4 regions of the Streptomyces sp. NPDC049837 genome follow, and region 4 is predicted to be linked to each of the others. Evidence: riboswitches for the same ligand, from Rfam matches in the RefSeq annotation. Region 4 holds a riboswitch; each other region holds the start of a gene.

What was found. A riboswitch is a leader RNA that binds a small molecule or an ion and turns the genes downstream of it on or off. The one in region 4 is predicted to bind cyclic di-AMP.
Positions count from the first base shown of each region.
Region 1: another riboswitch for cyclic di-AMP. It lies ahead of AB0J57_RS20845 (M23 family metallopeptidase); the one in region 4 lies ahead of AB0J57_RS15385 (transglycosylase family protein).
Region 2: another riboswitch for cyclic di-AMP. It lies ahead of AB0J57_RS11445 (M23 family metallopeptidase); the one in region 4 lies ahead of AB0J57_RS15385 (transglycosylase family protein).
Region 3: another riboswitch for cyclic di-AMP. It lies ahead of AB0J57_RS24975 (C40 family peptidase); the one in region 4 lies ahead of AB0J57_RS15385 (transglycosylase family protein).

Region 1 covers NZ_JBFAMP010000007.1:163,757-167,885, reverse strand. The annotation lists gene AB0J57_RS20860 (GNAT family N-acetyltransferase) at 1-604, opposite strand, end outside; gene AB0J57_RS20855 (HPr family phosphocarrier protein) at 780-1,061, shown strand; gene AB0J57_RS20850 (GntR family transcriptional regulator) at 1,318-2,016, opposite strand; gene AB0J57_RS20845 (M23 family metallopeptidase) at 2,220-3,008, opposite strand; cyclic di-AMP (ydaO/yuaA leader) riboswitch at 3,021-3,186, opposite strand; gene AB0J57_RS20840 (pitrilysin family protein) at 3,422-4,129, opposite strand, start outside.
Region 2 covers NZ_JBFAMP010000004.1:15,890-20,018, forward strand. The annotation lists gene AB0J57_RS11440 (PrsW family intramembrane metalloprotease) at 1-611, shown strand, start outside; gene AB0J57_RS11445 (M23 family metallopeptidase) at 712-1,776, opposite strand; cyclic di-AMP (ydaO/yuaA leader) riboswitch at 1,830-1,963, opposite strand; gene AB0J57_RS11450 (PP2C family protein-serine/threonine phosphatase) at 2,230-3,372, opposite strand; tRNA gene AB0J57_RS11455 (tRNA-Met) at 3,543-3,616, opposite strand; gene AB0J57_RS11460 (cytochrome P450) at 3,655-4,129, opposite strand, start outside.
Region 3 covers NZ_JBFAMP010000009.1:275,332-279,460, reverse strand. The annotation lists gene pcrA (DNA helicase PcrA) at 1-2,169, opposite strand, end outside; cyclic di-AMP (ydaO/yuaA leader) riboswitch at 2,402-2,569, shown strand; gene AB0J57_RS24975 (C40 family peptidase) at 2,568-3,773, shown strand; gene AB0J57_RS24970 (hypothetical protein) at 3,798-4,129, opposite strand, start outside.
Region 4 covers NZ_JBFAMP010000005.1:108,837-112,965, reverse strand. The annotation lists gene AB0J57_RS15395 (cytochrome P450) at 1-1,060, shown strand, start outside; gene AB0J57_RS15390 (transglycosylase family protein) at 1,241-2,176, shown strand; cyclic di-AMP (ydaO/yuaA leader) riboswitch at 2,447-2,623, shown strand; gene AB0J57_RS15385 (transglycosylase family protein) at 2,628-3,314, shown strand; gene eno (phosphopyruvate hydratase) at 3,572-4,129, shown strand, end outside.

The sequences.
Region 1 (4,129 bases), on a different contig from region 4:
GCTGTTCGCGGGCGCGCTGTACGGCGAGGGCGCGGTCGGTGGGCTCCAGGTCGAGGTGGAGGCGGACGGCTCCGTCCTCGAAGCTGCGCTTCTGGGTGTAGCCGGCGTCCGTGAAGACCTTGATCATCTTGGTGTTGGCGGGCAGGACCTCGGCCGCGAACCGCCGGATTCCACGCTCGCGAGCGACCGCCGCGATGTGTTCGAGCAGCGCGGAGGCGACGCCCCGCCCCTGGTGGGCGTCCTGGACGAGGAACGCGACCTCGGCCTCGTCGGCGGGGGCGCTCGCGGGCAGGCCCTGCGCGTTGATCCGGTCGTACCGGACGGTCGCGATGAACTCGCCGCCGACCGTGGCCGCGAGCCCCACGCGGTCCACGTAGTCGTGGTGGGTGAAGCGGTGCACGTCCTTGGCGGAGAGCCGGGGGTAAGGTGCGAAGAACCGGTAGTACTTCGACTCGTCCGAGACCTGCTCGTAGAAGCTGACCAGGCGCTCGGCGTCATCCGTGGTGATCGGCCTGATCCGCGCGGTGCCGCCGTCCCGCAGCACGACGTCGGCCTCCCAGTGGTCGGGGTACACGTGTTCCGGCTGATCCGACGGGGTCCGCATGGGCCCAGAGTACGGGGCGGACCGCCGGTCGCGGAGGTGCTGTGGACAACGCAGGGTGAGGCGGCCCGACCGGCCGCCGGGGCCCCGTGGAGGCCGGTTCGAGCACCCTGTGGGACATGAGAGACTGGGTTCGACCACTGGTCTAGACAACCGCCGAGACTCGAAGGGCAACACCATGGCTGAGCGCCGCGTCAACGTCGGCTGGGCCGAGGGCCTGCACGCCCGCCCCGCCTCCATCTTCGTCCGTGCCGCCACGGCCGCCGGCGTCCCCGTGACGATCGCCAAGGCAGATGGCAACCCGGTCAACGCCGCGTCGATGCTCGCGGTGCTGGGCCTGGGCGCGCAGGGCGGCGAGGAGATCGTGCTCGCTTCGGACGCCGAGGGCGCGGACGCCGCCCTGGACCGCCTGGCGAAGCTGGTCTCCGAGGGCCTCGAGGAACTCCCCGAGACCGTCTGACCCACCCCCAGTCGCTTCACGGAGCCGTACCCCCGGAAACGGGTGGTACGGCTCCGCTTTTATGGCCGCGAGGTCCGCCGGTACGGGTTTCGCCCCCTGGTGTTCCGCCCCGTGGTGTTTCGCCCCACGGGGTTTCGCCGCACGCTTTCAGGCGCCTCCCGCATTTCGGCGCGGGCAGCCCTTTACCGCACGCGGCCTTTTCGGGCATGCGAATTCACGGGGCACAATTCCCCCGCCTTTGTATACGGTGCCGGTGTTAATTGCGGGCGCTCGCGGTGTTTACGGGGTGTTGCGAAGTCCTCACACGGCCGGCCGGCCGCTCGGGCCGCTCCGGGCGGCGCAGCCGGTGGGAGGACAGCGAGCGTTCGACGTGCAGGGTGGTGAGCGCGCGGGCGCGGTCGGCGTCGCCGCGCGCGACGGCGTCGACGATCGCGCCGTGCTCGGCCCACGCCTCCGCCGGCCGGGCCGGCTGATCGACCGCGTACATCCAGGCGATCTTGTGCCGGAGCTGGGTGAGCAGCGCCGTCAGCGCCGGGCTGCCGGACGCCTGGGCGAGCGTCTCGTGGAACCAGCCGTCCAACGAGCGCAGGTCCTCCCGCTGGCCGCGGCGCGCCCGCTCCTGGCCCAGCCTGACCAGCCCCCGCAGCACCTTCAGGTGCGCCTCCGTGCGGCGCTGGGCGGCCCGCGCGGCGCCCAGCGGCTCCAGCAGCGTACGCATCTCCAGCAGGTCGGCCGCCTCCTGCTCGGTGGGCTCGGCGACGCACGCGCCGACGTGACGGCGGGTGGTCACGAAGCCCTCCGACTCCAGGGTCCGCAGCGCCTCGCGGACCGGGACGCGCGAGACTCCGTAGCGTCGGGCGAGCTGCTCCTCGGTGAGCCGGCTGCCCCGCTCGAACACACCGGTGACGATGTCGTCGCGGATCGCCGTGCATACCGAGTGCGCTGGAATGCGCATACCAGAACCCCCAACTTAATCCGCGCGAAACTCACCCGCTCGACGTCTGTCCAGTGACTCTATTGCAGGGGACCGGAATTTCCGATAGCCACCCTGAATCCATGGAGTTCTTTTTGGCCAGGAGGACCCGGCCAGGAGGACCCGGCACGGCGAAGGCCCCGGTTCGCGTGCCGAACCGGGGCCTTGCCTGACGAACAGGAGGGTCAGACGTTGACGCCGTGCGAGCGGAGGTAGGCGACCGGGTCGATGTCCGAGCCGTACTCGGCGCTCGTCCGGGCCTCGAAGTGGAGGTGCGGGCCGGAGGAGTTGCCGGTCGAGCCCGACAGGCCTATCTGCTGGCCCGGCATGACGGTCTGGCCGGCCGAGACGCTGATGGAGGACAGGTGGCCGTACTGCGTGTACGTACCGTCGTTCATCCGGATCACTACGTTGTTGCCGTACGCGCCGCCCCAGCCCGCCTCGACGACGGTGCCCGCGCCCACGGAGACCACGCGGGAGCCGGAGGCGGCGTGGAAGTCGATGCCGGTGTGGCTGCCGGAGGACCACATGGCGCCGCCGGTCTGGTAGCCGGTGCTGACGTACGTGCCGGCGACCGGAAGCTGGAAGGCGTTGAGCCGCTTGCGCTCGGCCTCGCGGTCGGCGCGCTCCTTGGCCTCGCGGGCCGCCTGCACCCGGATCTCGGCCTTGCGCTTGGCCTCCGCCTCGGCCTTCGCCTGGGCGGCCGCCTTGGCGGCGGCCTCCTGGGCCTCCAGCTCCTGGGCCTCGGCCTGGGCGTCGACCTGCGCGGCGAGCGTGTCGGTGATGACGGCCTGGTTGAGGCCGGTGTCCTCGAGCGAGAGGGGTGCGGCGTCCGGGTTGGCGGCGAGCGCCGGGGAAGCGAGGGTTCCGATGACGCCGGTGGTGGCGAGGGCCGCGACTCCGGCGACGTGTGCGCTCTTACGGCTCAGGCGGCTCGGGGCACGGTGCTTCCCGGTGGCACGGGTGAACGCCATGAAGTGGCTGGTCCTTTCCTTCCTTCTCGCCTACCGGGTTAGCTGACGGGTTCGGAGCAGGAAGGTCTCCTACGGGCCCCTCCGCAACGGGTGCGAAGGCGTCCGATTCACCCCAGGGACTGCGTGGGTCCCCGGCTCCCCAGGCTCGCGCCTGTTGGGGACTCGGCGATGGCTGTCCGGTGCCGCGGGTGCGGCGGGTACCGGTCGGACAGCGCATCAGACGCTAAGCGGCCGATCTTTCAATCACCAAACAGACACGGTTTTTTGTAGCGCACGCCACAGGGCAGACACCGAATCTCCGCAACAAAGCGGACATACGGGCGGACCCCGGCATCGAGCGATGCCGGGGTCCGGTGAGCGGCCGCTCGTGAGAGAGGAACCGCGTCGACTCGTATGAGCGGAAACCGCGTCAATCAGCCGGTGACGACTGTCACTTCACCGATTCCGAGCGCCTCGACGGGCTCCTTGATCTGTGCCGCGTCACCGACGAGGACCGTGACCAGACGGTCCGTCGGGAACGCGCTGACGACCGCCGCGGTGGCCTCCACGGTGCCCGTCTCGGCCAGCCGGGCGTACATCTGGGCCTGGTAGTCGTCCGGGAGGTGCTGCTCGACCTGGTCGGCGAGGGTGCCCGCGACGGCGGCGGCCGTCTCGTACTTGAGCGGGGCGACGCCCACCAGGTTCTGCACGGCCGTCTCGCGCTCGGCGTCGGTCAGGCCCTCGGCGGCGAGGGTGCGCAGCACCTTCCACAGGTCGTCGAGCGCCGGACCCGTGTGGGGTGTGTCGACGGAGCCGCTGATGGCGAGCATGGCCGCGCCGTTGCCCTCGGGGCCGGAGCGCAGCACCTGGCCGAAGGCACGTACGCCGTAGGTGTAGCCCTTCTCCTCGCGCAGGACCCGGTCCAGGCGGGAGGTGAGGGTGCCGCCCAGGCAGTAGGTGCCGAGCACCTGGGCCGGCCAGACCCGGTCGTGCCGGTCCGGGCCGATACGGCCGATGAGGAGCTGCGTCTGCACGGCGCCGGGGCGGTCGACGATGACGACGCGGCCGGTGTCGTCGGCCGTCACGGGCGGTACGGGGCGGGGCTCGGCCATGTCGCCGGTCCAGGCGCCCAGGGTGTCGGC
Region 2 (4,129 bases), on a different contig from region 4:
TCACCGTGCTCACCGGCATCGGTTTCGGCATCGCCGCGATCACCGCGCGCCGCAAGAAGGTCCGCCGCATCGCGCTGCCGGTGCTCGGGCTGGCCCTGGCGATGGGCATGCACGCGCTGTGGAACGGCTCGGCGGCGCTCGGGCCGTGGGGGTTCTACGCCGTGTACGGGGCGTTCATGGTGCCCGCGTTCGGGCTGCTGACGTGGCTGGCGGTCTGGTCGCGCCAGCGCGAGCTGCGCACGATATCGGGCGAGCTCCCGGCGTACGCCGCGGCGGGCTGGCTCAGCCCGGCCGAGCCGCTGGCGCTGTCCTCGATGCGGGCGCGGGGTCTGGCCCGTGGGTACGCGGCGCGCTGCTTCGGCCCGGCGGCGGCGCGCGCGGTCGGCGAGTACGAGGCGTTCGCGACGTCGCTGGCGTTCCTTCGCCACCGGGCCCGCCGGGGCGTGGTCGGCCACGACTTCATCGCGCGCGAGCAGGAGCTGCTGCACCACCTGTGGCAGCGCAAGGAGATAGCCGGGCCCGCGCTGACGTACGCGGCGCAGGCCACCGGCCGGGTGTGGACGCCGCCCCCGCATCTGAACTACGGCGGCTACAACCCGTACCGGTACTAGGAAACGGCCTAGGCCCGGCAGCCCTGGCGTCGGGGGGTGTGCCGCCAGAGCCGCCGGAGTACGAGGCGCACGAGGGGTACGAGGTTCGAGGAGCGGGTGCTCAGACGGTGAGGCCCTTGCCGCGCAGCCACGCCAGCGGGTCGATCCCGTCGCCGCCCGGCGTGTGCACCTCCAGGTGCAGGTGCGGCCCGGTCACGTTGCCGGTGGCGCCGACGCGTCCGATGGTCTCGCCGGTGGCGACCGTCTGCCCGGCGCCGACCGTCATGGACGACAGGTGGCAGTACCAGACCTCGGTACCGTCCTCCAGCTCCAGGACGATGCGGTAGCCGTACGAGCCGGACCATCCGGCCGACTTGATGGTGCCGCCGTGGACGGCCTTGGCGGGCGTGCCCGTGGGCGCGGCCAGGTCGAGGCCGGTGTGGTAGCCGGAGGACCACATGTTGCCGGCCTGGCCGTAGGTGGAGGTGATGGTGTACGAGGAGGTCGGCAGGGACCAGCTCCCGGCGAGCTTGGCCAGCCGCTCCTCCTCGGCGGCCTTCGCCTTGGCGGCGGCCTCGGCCTCGGCCTTCGCCTTCTCCTCGGCGGCCTGCTTGGCGGCCAGCTCCTCGGCGGCGGTCTGCTGGGCCTTCGCCTCCGCGGCGGCCTGCTCGGCGGCGGCCGCCTCGGCCGCGGCCTTCGCCTCCGCGTCGGCGGACGCCTGCTGCTGCTCGGCCTGCTGGAGGATGCGGGCGCGCAGGGCCTCACCCGCGTCGGCGCCGCTCCTCTGCTGCGCGGTGGCGTCGGCCGAGCCGGTGAGGGACGCGGCGGTGAGCGGCCCGCTGTCCGTGGTGCCCGCCTCGCCGGAGTCCCCGGAGTCCGAGTCGTCGGACATCAGGGAGCCGATGCCGGGCAGGGACTCGGCGTCGGGCAGGTTGTCCGTGACGACGTCGGGCAGGGATATGGAGACCGCGGGCTTGTCCTGCGCGGTGGCCATGCCACCCGCGCCGACCGCCGCGATCACGCCGACGCCGAGGACGGTGGAGCTACGGGCGAGGCCGCCGCGCTGCTTGGCGATGCGGTGCCGGCCGCGGACGGGGCGGACGGTCTCCTCGGTGGGGTTCCATTCCTCCCACTGCCCGTTTACGGGGGCGGCGTCCGGGACACCCGAAGTGTTGAACGAGGCGATCGAGCCGTACGGAGCTTCGGGGGCAGGCCTGTTGGACGCCACGGAGGCGCACTCCTTTCCTTCCTTCTCGCCTACCGGGTTAGCTGACGGGTTCGGAGCAGGAAGGTCTCCTACGGGCCTGGTTCAGCCCGATTCACCCCAAAAGGTGGTTCCCCGGTTCCCTCACGGGATTCGGCGCACGCGCACGGTGCCGTCTCTTGCGACGGCTGGGACGACCGCGCTGCGTTATCGAACGTTAATAGACGCGGGCTCCGGATTCCAAGCCGTTCCTACTGATCATTAACTGGACGGCCCCGGGATCTACCGGCCCACAATCGGGCACAACGGGGCGAGTTGACCGCACATCAGAAAGGTTCGCCGGCCACAGTAGTACTGACGGTGTGTCATATGTTATGCGGAGTGACACGCATCGACTACGCACCGTGCCGACAGTCGCTGGCGCGGTGGACGCCGCTACGGCACGACCGGCATCGTCCTGCGCCGCTCCGGCTGCCCCTCCGCCGGCCGGGTGACCGCCAGCAGCGCCAGGTCGTCCGTCGCCCCGCCACCCGTATGCCGCCGTACGTCGCTCACAAGCGCGTCCAGCATCGCGTCGGGCCCCGGGAAGAGCCGCCCCGACAGCCGCGCGACCGGATCGTAGAAGACCCCGTCCGCGTCCCGGGCCTCGGACAGCCCGTCCGTGTAGAACAGCAGCGTCGCCCCCGCCGGATACGGCACCTCGTACGCCCGGTCCGGCCACGTCCCCAGGTCCGACATGCCCAGCGGCAGCGCGGGCTCGGCCGGCTCCAGCAGCTCGGCGCGCCCGTCCGCGTACAGCATCAGCGGCTCCGGGTGCCCCCGGTCCACCACCCGCACCACGGCCTCCCCGCGCGGCACCTCCGCCAGCACCGCCGTGGTGAACCCCTCGAAGGCGTCCAGCCCGTCCCGCCGCGTCCCCTCCCGCGCCAGCGCCCGCTCCAGCCGCTGCGCCACACCCTCCAGCGAGCTCTCCTGCTCGGCCGCCTCCCGGAACGCCCCGATGACCACCGCCACCGCCTCGACCGCGCCCATGCCCTTGCCCCGCACGTCCCCGACCACCAGCCGCACCCCGTACGGCGTGTCCTGCACGGCGAAGAGGTCACCCCCGATGAACGCGTCCGCCTGCGCCGCCTCGTACCGCGCCGCCACCTGCAACCCCCCGATCCGCTCGGCCGGCGTCGGCAGCACGGCCCGCTGCGCGGTCTCGGCGATCACCCGCGCCGAGGCGAGCCGCTCCCCACTGCGCCGCACCACGCGGTTGATCAGCAGCGCGAGCGCCGCGACCACCGCCACGGTGAGGATCTCGGTCGGCGCCTGCACCTCGTCCAGGGTGCCGTTGCCCAGGTGCAGGAACAGCACCGCCAGCACCGCGCACAGCCCCGACAGCAGCGTCGTCCGGGCGGCGAACAGCGGCGCCGCGACCAGCGGGGCGGCGGCGAACAGCGGTACGGCGGTGAAGCGCGGCGGGGTCGACACGTCGTACACCACACCCCCCACGATCAGCAGCGCCGGCAACGCACGGGCGAACCGCCGGGCACCCCCGCGCCCGTCGCCACCGTCCCGGCCTCGCTGCCCCACCACTGGCCTCCTGCCCGCTCCGCCCACGGCTGCGGACGGTACCGCGCCCCACCCAGGCTCCCCGGAGCCGCGCCGCGCGGCGACCCGCCGTCCGCCGACCGAGCGACACCGTCCCGGAACGCGAACACGACGAAGGCCCGGTGCGCAATGCACCGGGCCTTCGTCATCAGTAGCGGGGACAGGATTTGAACCTGCGACCTCTGGGTTATGAGCCCAGCGAGCTACCGAGCTGCTCCACCCCGCGTCGGTGAACACCACCTTACGCCATCCGGCGCACGATCCCTAACCAATATCCCTGGTGGGCCGTGTGGGGACGTTTCTGTGGGCATTCACCCCACCCCTCGCGTGGACGCGCATCAGGAGGCGGCGCGGGGTCAGGACAGTGCCCAGCGCGGCGGGGCGGGGATCGGCTCGGGGATGGACACCCAGTTGCCAGCGGCGCGCGATGGTGGCGAGTGCCAGGGTCGCCTCGACCGTGCCGTAATGGTCGCCGATGCACTTGCGTGGCCCGGCGCCGAAGGGTACGAACGCGCCGCGGGGCAGTGCCCGGGCCCGGTGCGGCAGCCAGCGGTCGGGGTCGAAGGTGTGGGGGTGGGCGTAGACATCCGGGTGGCGGTGGACGGCGGCGCTGCAGAACAGGACCGAGGCGCCCACCGGCAGGTCGGCGCGGCCCAGGCGGGCCGGGGCGGTGGTCACCCGGGGCATCACCCAGGCGGGCGGGTAGAGCCGCAGGGTCTCGGTGAGGACCCGGGTGGTG
Region 3 (4,129 bases), on a different contig from region 4:
CTTCCACTCCAGGTGCTGTCCCGGGATCTCCTCCAGGAACCGCGACGGCGGGTTGTACGAGGGCTGGCCCCACGCGCTGCGCATCGTCGACCGCGTCAGGTAGAGCCGCTCGCGGGCGCGCGTGATGCCCACGTACGCCAGGCGCCGCTCCTCCTCCAGCTCCTTGGTCTGGCCGAGGGCGCGCATGTGCGGGAAGACGCCGTCCTCCATGCCGGTCAGGAAGACCACCGGGAACTCCAGGCCCTTGGCGGTGTGCAGCGTCATCAGCGTGATGACGCCGGAGCCTTCCTCGTCCTCGTCGGGGATCTGGTCGGAGTCGGCGACGAGGGCCACCTGCTCCAGGAACTCGGCCAGGGTGCCGGGCTCCTCACCGCGCTCCTGCTCGAACTCCAGGGCCACGGCGGCGAGCTCCTGGAGGTTCTCGATGCGGGTCTCGTCCTGCGGGTCGGTGGAGGCCTGGAGCTCGGCGAGGTATCCCGTCCGCTCCAGGACGGCCTCCAGGACCACCGCCGGTCCGGCACCGGACTCCACGACGGTCCGCAGCTCGTCCATCAGCGTGTTGAACCGCTTCACGGCGTTGGCCGAGCGCGCCGCCATGCCGTACGCCTCGTCGACGCGGCGCAGCGCCTGCGGGAAGGTGATCCTCTCGCGCAGCGCCAGCGCGTCGATCATCGCCTCGGCGCGCTCGCCGATGCCGCGCTTGGGGACGTTGAGGATGCGGCGCAGCGGGACGTTGTCCTCGGGGTTGGCCAGCACGCGCAGGTACGCCAGCACGTCCCGGACTTCCTTGCGCTCGTAGAAGCGGACGCCGCCGACGACCTTGTACGGCAGGCCGACGCGGATGAAGATCTCCTCGAACACACGGGACTGGGCGTTCGTCCGGTAGAAGACGGCGACGTCGCCGGCCTTCGCCTCGCCCGCGTCCGTCAGCCGGTCGATCTCGTCGGCGACGAACTGCGCCTCGTCGTGCTCGGTGTCCGCGACGTACCCGATGATGCGGGCGCCCTCGCCGGCGTTGGTCCACAGGTTCTTGGGGCGGCGGCTCTCGTTGCGCTCGATCACCGCGTTGGCGGCGGACAGGATCGTCTGCGTGGAGCGGTAGTTCTGCTCCAGCAGGATGGTGGTCGCGTCCGGGTAGTCCTCCTCGAACTGGAGGATGTTGCGGATGGTCGCGCCACGGAAGGCGTAGATCGACTGGTCGGCGTCACCGACGACGCACAGCTCGGCCGGGTCCAGGTCCTCGTACCCGGTGCCGACCAGCTCGCGGACGAGGGTGTACTGGGCGTGGTTGGTGTCCTGGTACTCGTCGACGAGGACGTGGCGGAAGCGGCGGCGGTAGTGCTCGGCGACGTCCGGGAACGCCTGGAGCAGGTGGACCGTCGTCATGATGATGTCGTCGAAGTCCAGGGCGTTGGCCTCGCGCAGCCGCGCCTGGTACATCCGGTACGCCTCGGCGAGGGTCTTCTCGAATCCGTCGGCGGCCTGGTCGGCGAATGTCTCCTCGTCGATCAGCTCGTTCTTCAGGTTCGAGATCTTGGCGCTGAAGGACTTCGGCGGGAACTTCTTCGGGTCGAGGTCCAGGTCGCGGCAGACCAGCGACATCAGCCGCTTGGAGTCGGCGGCGTCGTAGATCGAGAAGGACGACGTGAAGCCGAGCCTCTTCGACTCGCGGCGCAGGATGCGGACGCACGCGCTGTGGAAGGTCATGACCCACATGGCGTTGGCGCGCGGGCCGACGAGCTGCTCGACGCGCTCCTTCATCTCACCGGCGGCCTTGTTGGTGAAGGTGATCGCCAGTATCTGGCCCGGGTGGACGTGGCGGGTGGCCAGCAGGTGGGCGATGCGGTGGGTCAGCACCCGGGTCTTGCCGGATCCGGCACCGGCGACGATGAGCAGCGGCGAGCCGGTGTGCACGACGGCGGCGCGCTGCTGGTCGTTCAGCCCCTCCAGCAGCGCGGCGGGGTCGACGACGGGGCGCGGGGCGCCGTCGCGGTAGTGCGTGTCCCGCGGCGGGGGCACGTCGAAGCGGTCCCCGAAGAGGTCGTGCGGGACCTCCTCCGCGGCCGGGGCGTCCCCGGGGCCCTCGGAGTCCTCGGGCGGCGGCGGGGGCTCCTCGGAGGTGTGGTTCCGGAGGTCCGCCAGGAAGCTGTCGTCAAAGAGGCTGCTCATCGCCTATCGAGTCTAGGCCGCCCCACTGACAGCCGTGGACGAACCGGCCGACAGCCGTGGACGTACCCGAAACAGGCCCGATTCGTCACCCTCCGTACCGAGTCGGCGACATCACGCCAAGGTCACGAAAACGTATCGGGCATATCGAACATCATCCTTCACAGCACCACCACAGGTTGGCTAGCGTGCTCGCCCAAGCGGTCCGTTCTCTCATCGGCGAACCACGCCAATCGGATCGCCCACGCCGAATTCGTGCTGCTCTCATGGCAGTTCGGAACCGGGGACCCATCACGTACGACCGAGGTGAATCGGCCCGCAGCCCCTCGGGCACGGCCGTAGGGCACCTTCCGTTCCGCCCGAACCTGACAGCTAACCCGGTAGGCGGTCCACGGAAGGAGATGCCGGCCTTGGCGTCGCATCGCAAGCCGCGCGCATCGCGCACCTTGCAGACCCTGCATGCCCACTCCCCCGCCGTCGGCGTCACGACGGCCGCCGCCCTGGCCTCGGTCACGCTCCTGTCGTCACAGAGCGCGACCGCCGCGCCGGCCGCACCGGCCGCGCCCGCGAGCGACCCGGACCGGGGCCCGACGGCCGAGGAGGTCCGGAGAAAGGTCGACGACCTCTACCGCCAGGCGGGCACGGCGACGCAGCAGTACAACAAGGCCAAGGAGGCCACGGACCAGCAGCGGCGCGAGGTCGGCGGGATGCTCGACGAGGCCGCTCGGCGAACGGAAGCGCTGAACGAGTCGCGCCGCACCCTCGGCAGCTACGCGGCCGCCCAGTACCGCTCCGGCGGGCTGGGCCCGACCGCGTCGCTGGTCTTCTCGGACAGCCCGCAGGCGTTCGTGGACCAGGCGCAGCTCATGGACCGGCTCACCGAGCGGCAGCACGAGACACTGACCGATTACCGGACGCAGCAGGCCGAGGCCGCGGAGCAGCGGGCGGAGGCGACGCGGCAACTGGAGTCGCTCAGCGCCTCGCAGGCCTCACTCCGTACCACCAAGCAGACCGTGCAGCGGCAACTGAGCGAGGCGCGGGCGCTGCTGGCGCGGTTGACGGCCGAGGAGCGGGCGCGGCCGGCCGAGCTGGAGCGCGAGCGGGAGGAGGAGGCCCGCCGCCGGGCCGAGGACAAGACGCGGGCCGAGGAGAAGGCGCGGGCGGAGGAGAAGGCGCGGGCGGAGGCGGAAGAGGCCCGGAAACGCCACGAGGAGCGGCAGCAGGAGGACCGGCAGCCGGAGGGGGACGGCGGCTACACCGCGAAGGCCGGCAAGGTCCTCGCCTTCGCGGAGGCACAGATGGGCAAGCCGTACGTGTGGGGGGCGACCGGCCCGAGCTCGTACGACTGCTCCGGGCTCACCCAGGCCGCGTGGCGGGCGGCGGGCGTCGACCTGCCCCGTACGACGTGGGATCAGGTGAAGGCCGGCACGAGGGTCGCCACGGAGGACCTGCGCCCCGGCGACCTGGTGTTCTTCTACGACGACATCAGCCACGTCGGCATCTACAAGGGCGACGGGAAGATGATCCACGCCCCCAGGCCCGGTGCCAACGTCCGCGAGGAGTCCATCTACTACATGCCCATCCACAGCAGCGTGCGCCCGGCCTGACAGGCCGGGCGCTTGCGAGCCGGGTCAGGTCCAGACGGTGGCGATGAAGATGTTCGCCATCGTCAGGCCGCCCACGGCGCCGAAGACCGCCTTGTCGACCCGTTCCTCGTCCCGCTTGACGTAGACCAGGCCGAGGATGACCACCAGGATCGCCAGCTTCACGCCGATCTTGATGTTGTTCACGGTCTGGTCGTCGGCCTGGTTGAGGCCGACCAGGATCACGCCCGTGACGAGCATGGTCAGGGCCCCGTGCAGCATCGCCGGGCCGAAGCGCGCCGTACCCTCGCCCATCGCCTTCATCTGGGTCATGAAGCCGCCCAGGAGGGCGGCGATACCGATGATGTGCAGCGCGACGA
Region 4 (4,129 bases):
CAAGAACCCCGCCCATCACGACGAGCCCGCGCACGCCAAGGGCAAGACCGGCATCCCCGGTGAGCGCAAGGCCGAGCTGATGACGCACCTGCTCAACATCGACCCGCCGGACCACACCCGGCTGCGCCGCCTGGTCTCCAAGGCGTTCACGCCCCGGCGCGTGGCGGAGTTCGCGCCGCGCGTGCAGGAGCTGACGGACCGGTTGATCGACAACTTCGCCACAAAGGGGAGCGCCGACCTCATCCATGAGTTCGCCTTCCCGCTCCCCATTTACGCCATTTGCGACATGCTGGGCGTCCCGCGTGAGGACCAGGACGACTTCCGTGACTGGGCGGGGATGATGATCCGGCACGGCGGCGGGCCGCGCGGCGGGGTCGCCCGGTCGGTGAAGAAGATGCGCGGGTACCTCGCCGAGCTGATCCACCGCAAGCGGGAGGATCCGGGGGACGACCTGATCTCGGGGCTCATCAAGGCCTCGGACCACGGCGAGCACCTCACCGAGAACGAGGCCGCCGCGATGGCGTTCATCCTGCTGTTCGCAGGCTTCGAGACGACCGTGAACTTGATCGGTAATGGGGTCTATGCCCTGCTTCGTCACCCCGACCAGCGGGCCCGGCTCCAGGAGTCCCTCGCCGCCGGTGAGCACGGGCTGCTGGAGACCGGGGTCGAGGAACTGCTGCGCTACGACGGGCCGGTGGAGCTGGCGACGTGGCGGTTCGCGACGGAGCCGCTCACCATCGGCGGCGAGCGGATCGCGGCCGGTGACCCCGTCCTCGTCGTCCTCGCCGCCGCCGACCGCGACCCGGAGCGGTTCACCGACCCGGACACGCTCGACCTGGCCCGGCGGGACAACCAGCACCTGGGGTACGGGCACGGCATCCACTACTGCCTGGGCGCGCCGCTCGCCCGGCTGGAGGGGCAGACCGCGCTGGCAACCCTGCTGACCCGGCTGCCGGACTTGCGACTTGCGGTGGATCCTGCCGATTTGCGGTGGCGTGGCGGGCTCATTATGCGTGGACTGCGCACGCTCCCGGTGGAGTTCACCCCTCATGTCGGCTGACACTTCGTCAGTTCTGTGATCTTCGCGTAATCTCCGGTGCATCGACTTGTGACTGACGTTCGAATGCCGCTACGTTCACCGTCACCTCAGCAGTCACGCGAAAGGCAGCACCGCATGCGCTCCGGGAACGGCCGGCACCGACGACCCCGTCAAGCCCCCGCCATCGTCGTCGCGGCAGGGGTGACCGGATCCGCCATCGCGCTCCCGCTGCTCGGCGCGGGTTCCGCGTCGGCGGCCGACGCGACCACCTGGGACCGGGTGGCCGAATGCGAGTCCGGCGGCCTGTGGAGCGCCGACCTGGGCAACGGCTTCTACGGCGGCCTCCAGATGTCGCAGGAGACCTGGGAGTCGTACGGGGGCCTCGCCCACGCCGCGCGCCCCGACCTCGCCAGCCGCACCGAGCAGATATCCGTCGCCGAGAAGGTCTACGCCGCGACGGGCGTCAAGGCGTGGGAGACCTGCGCCCCCATCGCCGGCCTGGGCGGTGCCGCCGAGACCCCCGGGACCGACCTGGGTATCGCGCCCACCGAGACCGCCCCGGAGCCGTCCGACCCGGCACAGAGCGCCGAGCCGACGGACCCGGCCGAGACCCTCGAAGGCCCGACCGCGCCCGCCACGCCGACGGACCCGGCCGCGCCCACCGACCCGGCCGCCACACCGACCGACCCGGCCGGCACCCTCCTGCCCACCGAGCCCGCTCCGACGGCGCCCGGCACGACCCCCGCTCCGGGCACCGGCAAGCACCGCGGCGAGCCCGCCCCCGAGGGGACCCCGGCGGCCGACCCGACCGCCCCGGTCGCCCCGGCCGCACCGGAGGGCGAAAGCACCACCAAGCCCACCGATCCCACCAAGCCCGCCGATACCGGCAATTCGGGCACCGGGCGCGAAAGTGACGGTCACGCCTCCCGGGGTGGCGGAGCGTCGCGCGACCCCGGCAGCGTCGAGCCCGGCGCCTACACCGTCCGTCCCGGCGACAACCTCTGGAGCATCGCGGACGAGCACGAGGTCCCCGGAGGGTGGCCCGCCCTCTATGAGGCCAACCGGGAGACCGTCGGCGCCGATCCGGACCTCATCGTCCCCGGTCAGAGCCTCGATCTGACGGCGGATCAGCCGTAGGCGCGGCTCGACTTCGGGGTGTATGTCCACTTCTGGGTAAGTGAGACATGAATCTCTTCGCCCCAACTGGCGCATCATGGCCGCCCGAACCGCACAATCCGCCCTTCACCTGCGTAAACGCCCGTCAAGGGCAGGCGCATAAGGGCGGATTGACCCCGATGTCCGTCTTTGAACTTCGGGGAGGTCTCTGTTTACGGTCGTGACCGCTCGCCACCGCGGGCCCCATCGACCGGAACGCCGAATCCTGCCGCCGGTCGACGGGAACGGTCGTCGCGTCACGCGCCGAAGGCAGGAGCGGGGGACCCAAGGTAAGTGCCGGGCCCGGCCATGGAGACATGGCACGGACCGGCTAGGGGTGAAGCCGCGCGCCGCACCGCGGTGCCGCGCGGCCGGGCAGCTCACGCCCGAACCCGACAGCTCACCTCGCAGGCGTCGGTGAGGAGATGTCCCCATGCTGTTCTCCAGCAAGGCCAAGCACCGTCGCCCCTCCAAGGCCGCCCGGTTCGCCGCGTTCGCCGGCATCACCGGTGTCGCCGTCGCCGCCCCGCTGATGGGCGCCACGTCCGCCTCGGCCGCCACCGCCGCCGAGTGGGACAAGGTCGCCCAGTGCGAGTCCGGCGGCAACTGGTCCATCAACACCGGCAACGGCTACTACGGCGGCCTCCAGTTCTCGGCCTCCACCTGGGCCGCCTACGGTGGCACCGCGTACGCCCCGACCGCCGACCAGGCCTCGAAGTCGCAGCAGATCGAGATAGCCGAGAAGGTCCTCGCCGGCCAGGGCAAGGGCGCCTGGCCGCACTGCGGCGTCGGCCTGTCCAACGCCTCCTACGACGGCGGCGGCGCCGAGCAGGCCCAGCCGCAGCAGGAGCGCAAGGCCGAGCAGCCCACCACGCGCAGCGAGCAGCGCACCGCCCCGAAGGCCGAGAAGAAGGCCGCGCCGAAGACCGTCACCACCCCGACCGGCAAGAAGGTCGAGAAGGGCGACGGCGAGTACAAGGTCAAGGCCGGCGACACGCTCAGCACCATCGCCGCCGAGAAGAAGGTCGCGGGCGGCTGGCAGAAGCTCTTCGAGCTGAACAAGGACATCGTCGACGACGCCGACCTGATCTACCCGGGCCAGCAGCTCCACCTGAGCTGACCCCCGCGGGACCACCCCGGCCCGGCTTGCCCTTCCCCCGTGCGAGCCGGGCCGGGGTTCCTCGCTCCAGCAGCGTTACCGACCGGTAAGTTTCGTGGTGTTTCGCCCGCAATGCAGCCTGGTGAGCCCTTTTTCGTCCCAGGAGGCGGGCGTCGGCTGGTCACGGCCTCGCGGCCGGTTAGGCTCTTGCCGCAAGGCCAAAGAGACCCTGCACCGCATGCGTCACATTTTGCGTCACATCCCAGAAGGAGATGCTCGTGCCGTCCATCGACGTCGTCGTAGCCCGGGAAATCCTGGACTCCCGAGGCAACCCCACGGTCGAGGTCGAGGTCGGCCTCGACGACGGCAGCACCGGCCGTGCTGCCGTCCCGTCCGGTGCGTCCACCGGTGCGTTCGAGGCCCTCGAGCTCCGCGACGGTGACAAGGACCGCTACCTCGGCAAGGGTGTCGAGAAGGCCGTCCTCGCCGTCATCGAGCAGATCGGCCCGGAGCTCGTCGGCTACGACGCCACCGAGCAGCGGCTGATCGACCAGGCGATGTTCGACCTGGACGCCACGCCGGACAAGTCGTCGCTCGGCGCCAACGCCATCCTCGGCGTCTCCCTCGCCGTCGCCCACGCCGCCTCCGAGGCGTCCGACCTGCCGCTCTTCCGCTACCTGGGCGGCCCGAACGCGCACCTGCTGCCCGTTCCGATGATGAACATCCTGAACGGCGGCTCGCACGCCGACTCCAACGTGGACATCCAGGAGTTCATGATCGCCCCGATCGGCGCGGAGTCCTTCTCCGAGGCGCTGCGCTGGGGCGCCGAGGTCTAC